DNA from 3 places in the Paenibacillus sp. S-38 genome. Region 3 is predicted to be linked to each of the others. Evidence: riboswitches for the same ligand, from Rfam matches in the RefSeq annotation. Region 3 holds a riboswitch; each other region holds the start of a gene.

Region 1 (3,228 bases), 2.5 Mb from region 3:
GAACCTGGGAGTGGATCCGCAGTACGCTGAAACCTTAAGCGGATCCGTCGCTAAAAAGCAGAGGGCTGTCCCCTAAGTAGGAACTCTACTTAGGGGACAGCCCTCTTTTTGCCTATTTACAGCGTACTGCCGGTTCCTGCGGGATCGTGCTTCGGATCGAGCGACAGAATCGTTTTGCAGTACATGCAGCGGTCCGTTTTGCCGAGAATCTTGGTTGGTCTGCCGCATTCGGGGCATTCCACCACCGTCGCACTTGTGGACATCATGCCTGCCGCAAAATAAATCCCCATGGATACCAGCATGGCAATGGCGCCGACCACCATACTGACCGCGGCGATCCACCGGCCTGCAATGCCCCAATCGAATACGATGCCGGCGAGCCCAACGATCATCAGGGCCATGCCGCCCATGGTCAGCAGCAGTCCCCAGAGGCGGAATTCGTTCACTTTACTGGATTTTAATCTCATGCCCATTCACTACTTTCATGCGAGATATAGAAGTTTGTGAGGTTTGTCATCGAACGATGGCAGGAAACCGCGTGTCAATGTAGAACTAAACAATATCGAACTATGTGTCCTATTGTCAGGAGGCTTTCTCGTTCATGGAATCCATTAAAAAAGATTGGGTGCAGCGGTTCCGGCAGGACCAGACGGTAATCAGCGTTTCAGCGGTGGACAACCCTTCTTCGTTTTCGGCCGTAACCGACGGATTCGATATCTTGCTGTTGATCGTCTGCCGCGACAATGAGCGCAGCCACCAACAGATTCATTATATAAGAGACGACCGGCGTATACAAGAACGTTGGGTCAGTCCGGATACGCTTACCGATTTGATTCTTCATGGAGAACACCGGAACATTATCTATTGGATTCTAAAAGGGGAGATTCTATTGGACCGGGAGATGTACCTGGAGAGTTTGCGGCACAAAGTCCTTGAATTCCCCGTCGATCTCAGGGAGCATAAGCTGCTGATCGAATTCTCCAAGTTCTTAAGAAGCTATCTTCAGAGTAAGGAATACATTCTCGAAGACCATCTACTCGATGCCTATAATAATATTCTGGAAGCCCTGCATCACTGGGCCCATATTGTCATTATCGAATCCGGCAGTCATCCCGAAGTTACGGTATGGCGCCAGGTAAAGAACATCAATCCGGGTGTGTACAAGCTGTACGAAGAACTGACGCTCAGCAAGGAAACGCTGAAGCAGCGGGTCCAGCTGGTTCTGCTCGCCTGCGAATTCTCCATCATGTCGAAGATGGAACGGTGCTGCAAGCTTCTGCTTGAAGTACTGGCCAGCCGCGAGGAGGCCTGGAGTCTGCAGGAGCTGCAGCAGCAGCCCAAATTGGCGGAAATCCGCACCGAGCTTCCGCTGCTCATGAACAAACTCGTGAAGAAGTCGCTCGCCAAGGAAGTGGCTTATACGATGGATGAAGAACTGACACTGCTTGAGCTGAGATATAAGGATGTTAAAAGCGCAAACGTGTGATATAATGGCAGCAACAACCAAATAGCCACTAGGGGAGCCTCTATCATGCGGGGCTGAGAAAAAGAAGCGGATTCTTTGACCCTTGGAACCTGATACGGCAGCCCGCAGAGTAGGGGCGTCACTGGATTATGCCAGCGTAGGGAAGTGGTCGAATGCTAGCAATCTGTATGGCCGCATAACGCCATGTTGACATTCGGTCAGCCCTGCTCCGGGCTGGCCTTTTTTTGTTGTCCGGCTACGGCCAAAGGGGGGTGAAGCAGTGAATCTGATTGTAAACGGGGAATCGAGAGAAGTAGAGGGCGCGGCGACGGTTGCGGAGCTGCTGTCCGCATTTAAGCTGCAGAACAAGATTCTGGTGGTTGAATTGAACCGCGAGATTGTAGACCGCAGCCGATACGAGGAAGCCAAGCTGAACGACGGCGACCGAATTGAGATTGTCCACTTTGTCGGCGGGGGCTGACAGACTGACCAGTACAGGGGGAAATGAACATGAATGAAACATTGAAGATTGGACCTTATGAATTTAGATCGAGATTGCTGCTGGGCACAGGTAAATTTAATGATCTGGGGGTGCAGAGCAGGGCGGTGCAGGCATCTGGGGCGGAAGTCCTAACCTTTGCGATTCGTCGTCTGCCCATCGATAACCCGGATGCACCGAACTTTTTGGAAACACTGGAGCTTAAAAACTTCACTCTGCTGCCGAATACGGCGGGGGCTTATTCGGTCGAAGAGGCTGTCCGGATCGCGCGGCTTGCCAAGGCGACCGGATTATGCGACATGATTAAGGTGGAAGTGATCGGTGATCCGCGTACGCTGCTTCCCGACCCTGTCGGAACCTTGGAGGCGACCAAGATCCTGGTAGAGGAAGGTTTTATTGTTCTTCCGTATACTTCCGATGACCCTATTCTGGCACGCAAACTTCAGGAGGCGGGAGCGGCCGCTGTCATGCCCGGTGCTTCCCCGATCGGTTCCGGCCAAGGCATCATCAACCCTAACTATCTGCGCTTTATCATTGAGGAAGCCAAGGTACCCGTTATTGTAGATGCAGGTATTGGAGGACCGGCGGATGCTGCTCTTGCCATGGAGCTCGGAGCGGATGGGGTTCTGCTCAACACTGCTGTAGCAGGGGCGGAGGATCCGGTATTGATGGCGGAAGCCTTTAAGCTTGCAGTAGAAGCGGGACGCAAAGGGTTTCTCGCAGGGCGGATTCCGAAGAAGCGCTATGCTTCGGCCAGCAGCCCTGAGATTGGAATGATTGAGTAGAACAAGGGAATGATAACGAATATCGGCCGTGTATGGGAGTCCATCGCGGCTTATCTTTTTTTGTTTACAAAAGCTTGACATCTAAAAACGGGATATGATAAATTAACTCTCGCCGCTTCAAACGGCTTGTCCGAGTGAGTGAAGGTAAGCCGCAAGCCAAAAATAATTTCTAAAAAAAGCTTGCATTTGAATAGGCAACTGTGATACATTATAAAAGTCGCCGCTAAACGAGGTGACAGCAAACGACAAAACTTCAAATGTTTGTAAATGAGGATTTGTTGTAGGTTTGCCCTTTGAAAACTGAACAACGAGTGAGTGTTAAATATAGAGACTCAGCGATGAGTTTCTGCCAAGCTTCAAAATGAGTCATCAGCTTTTCTTTAATGGAGAGTTTGATCCTGGCTCAGGACGAACGCTGGCGGCGTGCCTAATACATGCAAGTCGAGCGGAGCACTTCGGTGCTTAGCGGCGGACGGGTG
Region 2 (3,228 bases), 560 kb from region 3:
CACGCTCCCCTGAAGCCGGCTGCGCCCGGATTAGCCCACAGCCTTCCTGGCGTCCCCACGCCGGGCCGTCCGGAAACAGCAGCTGCCAAGGGGCCTGGGTTAAGCAGGCCGGCAGAACCTGTCGGCGCAGTGCTTCCGGATCTTCCGGCAACGGCTGCCGTCAGAGCCTGCGAGCCTGTCACAGCCGCCGTCACTGTCCACGGCCATCCGGCTGCCGCTGGGGCCTCCACTCTGTTGACGCCCACTGTGCCCCGAGATGATCTCGCTCCTGCCTCTGCCGGCCCCAGCCAGCAGGGGGACTACGGCGCAGCCGGGACACTGCCGGATACCGAGCCCCCGGACCCGGTGCATCCCTGGATCCGCCGCCGGCATCCCGTGGCGAAGTGGATTGTCTACCTGCTGCTGTCTGCAGGCATGCTGATCCAGGGCACCTGGGCCGGCCTCGGAGCCGGAGCCCTGCTGCTGACCTTCTGTCTGGTCCGCTTCCGCGTGCCGCCGGCTGTCCTGTTGAAGCCGCTGCGGCCGTATCTGCTCTTCCTGTTCTTCGCCTGCCTGCTGGCGGGCATGCAGTGGGGGCCGGGAGCGGCAGACGGCGGGGCCGGGGGTGTATTCTCGGCCGAGCAGGCCTCGGCGACGTTCCTCCAGCTCACGAATCTGGCGCTGGTGATGATGCTCGGCTTCGTCTTCGTGCGGGTGACGGGTCAGCGCGGGCTGCGCCAAGGGCTCGAGCAGGTACTCGGCCTCGTGTCGCGGGTCGGTATTCCCGTCGGCACGGTCAGCCTGTACGCCGCCCTGCTCCTGCGGATGATTCCCCAGCTGTTTCGGGAGATGGGCCGGATGTCGCTCATCGTCCGCTCCCGGGGACGCGCGCGGGTGAAGCCCGGTCAGGTCCGGCTGCGGGACGTGCCGCCTTTTCTGATCCCGCTGCTGCTCTCCATGATGAAGCAGGCGGAGGATCTGGCACTCGCGCTCGAGGCCAGAGGCTGCCGGATCGAGGGGCCTTCCGTACGCCGCAGGGAGCCGATCCGGTGGGACCGGGGGGACATCCTGCTGCTGGCCGCATCCGGAGTCCTTTTTCTGGGACTTCTTGCGGTTGCCGGCTGGGCGTAAGGTATGCTACCATGACGGAAGAAAAGAGTTTGCAATGGAATATTGATAGGAACACTAGGGGTGCCGCCAAGGCTGAGAGAGACGCAGGTCTTAACCCTTGAACCTGATCTGGGTAATGCCAGCGAAGGGAAGTGGTCTGCCGTCCGCCGCACACACCTGTGTCCATGGATGTACGAACCGCTTTCCTTTGGGAGAGCGGTTGTTTGCTTTGCCGTCCTGTCTGCGGTTTAAGGTCTGCATCGTCGTTAAGGCCAGGCGCCCCCAAACCTGTACATGAGGGGGAAGCCGGGAAATGAAGAACACACCGAAGGATATGGTTCAGGAGCTTCCGGGCGGGGAGACATCCGGAGCACCGGGCCTTCAACCTGCCGCAAACCAAACGCTCGAGCATTTAACCGGCTTGGTGGAACAGCGGGAGGAAGAGCTGCTGGCGCTGGCCTCGAAGCTGATTGCCTTTCGCACGCCGGCCCCGCCGGCACGCAATACGGAGGGGGCCCAGGCCTTCGTCGCTAGCTACCTGGAGGAACGGGGATTCTCCGTCGACCGCTGGGACGTGTATCCCGGCGATCCTAATGTCGTCGGGGTACTTAAGGGAACCGAGCCCGATGCCTACCGGAGCCTTATCGTCAACGGCCATATCGACGTGGCGGAGGTCGGGGCGGACGAGCCGTGGGACCAGGACCCGTTCGCTCCGGTAGTGCGGGACGGCCGCCTGATCGGGCGGGGCGCCTCGGATATGAAGGGCGGGCTGGCCGGCGCCTTGTTCGCCATCGGTCTGCTGCATGAGGTGGGGATCCGCCTGCCGGGCGACCTCACCTTCCAATCGGTGATCGGCGAGGAGGTCGGCGAAGCGGGCACGCTGCAGTGCTGCCGGCGCGGATACACGGCGGACTTCGCCGTGGTGGTCGATACTAGCGACCTGCACATCCAGGGCCAGGGCGGCGTGATCACCGGCTGGGTGACGGTCCGCAGTGCCCGAACCCACCACGACGCTACGCGCAAGCGGATGATCCACGCGGGAGGAGGGCTCCACGGCGCCAGTGCCATCGAGAAGATGATGAAGGTCATCGCGGGTCTTCAGGAGCTGGAGCGGCATTGGGCCGTGATGAAAAGCTATCCGGGCTTCGAGCCCGGCACGAACACGATCAATCCGGCGGTGATCGAAGGGGGGCGGCATGCGGCCTTCATTGCCGACGAGTGCCGGCTGTGGATCACGGTGCATTTTTATCCGGATGAAACGTATGAAGGGGTGGCCCGGGAGATCGAGGAGCATCTGGAGCGGGTGGCTGCGGCGGATCCGTGGCTGCGCGAGAATCCGCTGGAGTTCCGCTGGGGCGGCACTTCGATGATCGAGGACCGGGGCGAGGTATTCCCGTCCCTGGAGGTCGATCCGGACCATGAAGCCGTCCGGCTGCTGCAGCGCTCGCACGAGGGGGTGCACGGCGTACCGGCCGTGGTGGATGTGTCGCCTACCGTGACCGACGGCGGTTGGTTCGCCGATGCCGGCATTCCGGCCGCCATCTATGGCCCGGGGGACCTGCAGAACGCCCACGCGGTGAACGAGAGCGTATCCGTCAGGCAGCTCGTCGATTATACGAAGGTGATGCTGCGTTTTATCTACGAGTGGGGTCATACGCCCAAGGGGTAACATACGATACTACGAAACTACGATATTACGAGAGTCGAGGAGAGGGTTAACGATGACATTCACGCAGAGGCTGCTTGGCAGGCTGGAAGGGGTCTGGCGGCAAAATCACTCGCATCCGTTCGTTCGCGAGATGGGCGCAGGGACGCTGGACCGGGACAAATTCCGTTTCTATATGATCCAGGACTACCTGTACCTGATCGATTACGCGAAGCTCTTCGCGTTGGGGGCGGTGAAGGCGCATGACCTGGCGACGATGGAAAAGTTCGCCGCCCTGCTGCATTCGACGCTGCACGAGGAGATGGCGCTGCACCGTGCTTATGCGGCCCGCTTCGGCATCTCGGAAGAGGAGCTTGAGGCGGCGGAGCCGTCGCCGATCACGCTGGCCTACTCGCATTACATGCTTCATGCGGCGCAGAACGGATCGCTGGCGGAGCTCGTCGCCGCCCTGCTGCCCTGCATGTGGAGCTACT
Region 3 (3,228 bases):
GGCTCCTCTCGGTCATGTGTGTACAGGAACACGGGCGGCGTCCGGTGGTTCTCAGGGCTTCTACCGGCGGCGGGGAGCCCGCAATAAATCACCGCAGGCGCAGCTCCTCAGCATGCGCCTGCGTGTATGGATATCGGGCGGACCGGTTAGCCGCGCCGTTGGAAAGTGCCGAGCTTCTCGCCCATCCGGACCTTGCTGCCCACCTGCAGATCGCTGCGGCTCTCGAATGTGCCCGTCTCCGTGAGCAGCACCACGGTAGAGCCGAATTCGAAATAGGCAAGCTCACCGCCGCGCTCGAGCAGATCCGGCAGCGGAGCGGCGTATTGAATCGAAGAGACGTTAAGCGCGCCGACCTTCACGACAGCCACCTCTCCGCCTTCGTGCTCCACATAGGTGATCAGCCGCTCGTTGCGGCTCAGCACGCGGCGCATATGCTTCAGCCCGAAGTCATTGACCGGGTATACCTTGCCCGGCACATGCTCCTTCTCAATAATCGTCCCGTCCACCGGCGAATGAATCCGGTGGTAATCGGTCGGGCTGAGATAGAGTACATAATAGAAGCCATTCTTATAATTGACCATCCGCGGACTGTGGTTGAGCAGCTCCTCGACCGTATAGTCCTGTCCCTTCACGTTCAGAATCAAGCCTTCCTTGATCGGGCCCATTCCAGTGATCAGTGCGTCCACAGGGGAGACCATGGTCTCCGGCGATGTATCGACGGGCCGCAGGCCGCTCTTCAGGCGCCGGGTGAAGAAGTCGTTGAGCGAAACGTATTCATGGACGGCCTTCTCCGCATCCTCCAGCGGAATGCCGTAGGTCTTGGCAAAGCGCGGGATCAGGGAGCGGGAGGCCCTGGACTTGGCAAAGGCGCCGGTGAGCTGCGACACCAATTTGCGGGACGATAGCTCGGTCAGCAGCCGAAAAAACGATATCTTCATGCTTCTGGGTTCACCTGTTTCTTTGGATGTAAGTATTCGGAATCTAACGCTTATCTTGACATAAGAGAGGCCACAAATCAACAAAGAAACACGGCCGGACAGCACGAAAAGCCTCCACCCGGAGGCTTTTCGTGCCGAAGCAGCCTATATGCAAGTGTCGTGAAAGACAAGCGTCAGTCCATATCGGATTCGTTGCTGCGGGTCCGTCCGCCGCTACCTCAGTAAGGGTCTGTTCCTCCAGAGGAGGCCTCATCCGCTTCGCACGCATTCTTATACTCGCCGCAGGTCAGGCAGGTAGCCAGATTGACCAGGATGGGGCAGCAGGAGCCCGACAGCTTGGTGCAGGAGACAGGGGTACGGTATCCGGGCTCGGAGGAGATCATTGTGCAGTAAGAGCAGTTTGCCACCATCTCGGCCGTGAGCCCAACCAGAAAAGGAGTAGATTCGATCGGTACGGTTACGGTTTCATTCATTCGACGCGTTCCTTCTTTCTCTTTAAAGATAGCGCTTCCAATGGAAGATGCCGCAGCACAAGATGAATACTCACTCTGACTCAAGCAGAATACGTAAATTGCGAGCAAGGACTAGTGTACCAGAAACCGGTAGAGAAGGCTAGGGGTTCCATCTAATTTTATTTACATATGCAGAAAGAGGAAATGGCATTGACAAACGGGCCTATCGTGATAAGATGGGAAATGTCACTAGGGGAGCCGCACAGGCTGAGATTGGACCAATAGGTCCTAAACCCTCTGAACCTGATCTGGATGATACCAGCGTAGGGAAGTGGAGAGCGTAGCACGCCGTTCATTTTTCATGTGCTTACAATGCCGCTTCCGAGCTACGGGGGCGGCTTTTTGGCGTATCTGCCGCTTCCTGCGCGTCTTGTCCGCTTCGGCATCGCCCCGGTTTCTTCCATATATTCTTTTAAGGAGTGGATTCAATTGTCCAAAGGTTTGAAACTGACGGATATTCTCGTTACCGTCGTGATCGCCGTCGTCTTCGCCGTGATCTACCGGTTGTGGAATGAGGTGTACAATGTCCTTAAGATTCCGGGCTTTCAGCTCGAACAGCTCGGTTACGGCATGTGGTTCATTGCCGGCACCGCGGCATTCCTGATTCTGAGAAAGCCCGGCGTAGCCTTCCTGGCGGAGGCTGCGGCCGCTTCGGGGGAAATGATCATGGGTTCCGCCTACGGCGTAGAGGCTTTCACGTACGGACTTGTGCAGGGCTTGCTGGCGGAGCTCGTATTCGCAGCCGCAGGCTACAAGCGGCATACGGCGCTGATTGCAGGACTCGCGGGTGCGGCATCCGGCGTCGGCTCGATTGTGTATGATTATTTCAAGCTGTATCTCTCGGAGCTCCAAAGCTGGAACCTGATGCTCTATATCGTCTTCCGGATCGTCGGGGCGTTCCTGATTACCGGCCCGCTGGCTTATGTCATCGTGAAGGCGCTGGAGAAAACGGGCGTGACCCAGCTCGTGCGTCCGGCCAGCCGCAGCGATTACCAAGCGCTTGACAGGAAGAATACGTTCTAATGAGCTCAGCGGATACGCAAGTGCTGCATGGCAGCGGTGCCCCCTCCGCCCGGCAGCAGGAGCTTGCCGTCTCGGTAACGGGACTGCGGCTGAAGTTCCCGGGCAGCGCCCCGCTGCTTTTCGACGATTTGACGCTGGCGGTGCCCCGCGGGCAAAAGGTGCTGCTGCTGGGTCCGAGCGGCTGCGGCAAGTCGACCCTGCTCCAGGTGTTCTCCGGCCTTATACCGGGGTCCATTGAGGTCCCGATGAAAGCGGACGCCCTCCAGCTTCCCGGGGCTTGGGGCTATCTGTTCCAGGATCCGGACACGCAGTTCTGCATGCCTTATGTGGATGAAGAGCTGGCCTTCGTGCTGGAGAATCTCCGGGTGCCCCGGGAGGAGATGGCGGAGAGAATCCGCTTGTGCCTGGAGCGGGTCGGCCTTCACCTGCAGGACATTCACGTGCCGATCGCCTCTCTCTCCGGGGGCATGAAGCAGCGGCTTGCGATCGCTTCGCTGCTCGCGCTGGACCCGGACGTGTGGTTCCTCGACGAACCGACTTCTCTGCTCGATCCCGAAGGAACGGGCGAGGTGTGGGAGACTGTTAAGGCGGTAACGGAGGGCCGGACAGTGCTGATCGTGGAGCACAAGATCGAAGAGATCGCCGGCTTCGTGGACCGGGTCGTGCTCTTCGGGCATGACGCCCGTATTCTGGCGGACGGGCCGCCCCAGCGCGTGTTCCGGGAGCACCGGCAGGAGCTGCAGGAATACGGCATC

The links. Region 3 has a riboswitch for thiamine pyrophosphate ahead of ACP26L_RS29460 (ECF transporter S component). Riboswitches for the same ligand answer to the same signal wherever they lie in the genome.
Region 1: another riboswitch for thiamine pyrophosphate. It lies ahead of thiS (sulfur carrier protein ThiS); the one in region 3 lies ahead of ACP26L_RS29460 (ECF transporter S component).
Region 2: another riboswitch for thiamine pyrophosphate. It lies ahead of ACP26L_RS27280 (acetylornithine deacetylase); the one in region 3 lies ahead of ACP26L_RS29460 (ECF transporter S component).

What each region holds. Positions count from the first base shown of each region.
Region 1 is NZ_CP187970.1:1,096,072-1,099,299, forward strand. Features, by position in the region: gene ACP26L_RS05110 (glycosyl hydrolase family 18 protein) at 1-38, shown strand, start outside; gene ACP26L_RS05115 (DUF2614 family zinc ribbon-containing protein) at 117-467, opposite strand; gene ACP26L_RS05120 (nucleotidyltransferase-like protein) at 602-1,486, shown strand; TPP riboswitch at 1,507-1,646, shown strand; gene thiS (sulfur carrier protein ThiS) at 1,746-1,946, shown strand; gene ACP26L_RS05130 (thiazole synthase) at 1,976-2,749, shown strand; rRNA gene ACP26L_RS05135 (16S ribosomal RNA) at 3,130-3,228, shown strand, end outside.
Region 2 is NZ_CP187970.1:6,191,673-6,194,900, reverse strand. Features, by position in the region: gene ACP26L_RS27285 (ATP-binding cassette domain-containing protein) at 1-1,110, shown strand, start outside; TPP riboswitch at 1,157-1,257, shown strand; gene ACP26L_RS27280 (acetylornithine deacetylase) at 1,424-2,758, shown strand; gene tenA (thiaminase II) at 2,811-3,228, shown strand, end outside.
Region 3 is NZ_CP187970.1:6,753,297-6,756,524, reverse strand. Features, by position in the region: gene asd (archaetidylserine decarboxylase) at 147-938, opposite strand; gene ACP26L_RS29465 (hypothetical protein) at 1,157-1,411, opposite strand; TPP riboswitch at 1,632-1,737, shown strand; gene ACP26L_RS29460 (ECF transporter S component) at 1,880-2,473, shown strand; gene ACP26L_RS29455 (ABC transporter ATP-binding protein) at 2,473-3,228, shown strand, end outside.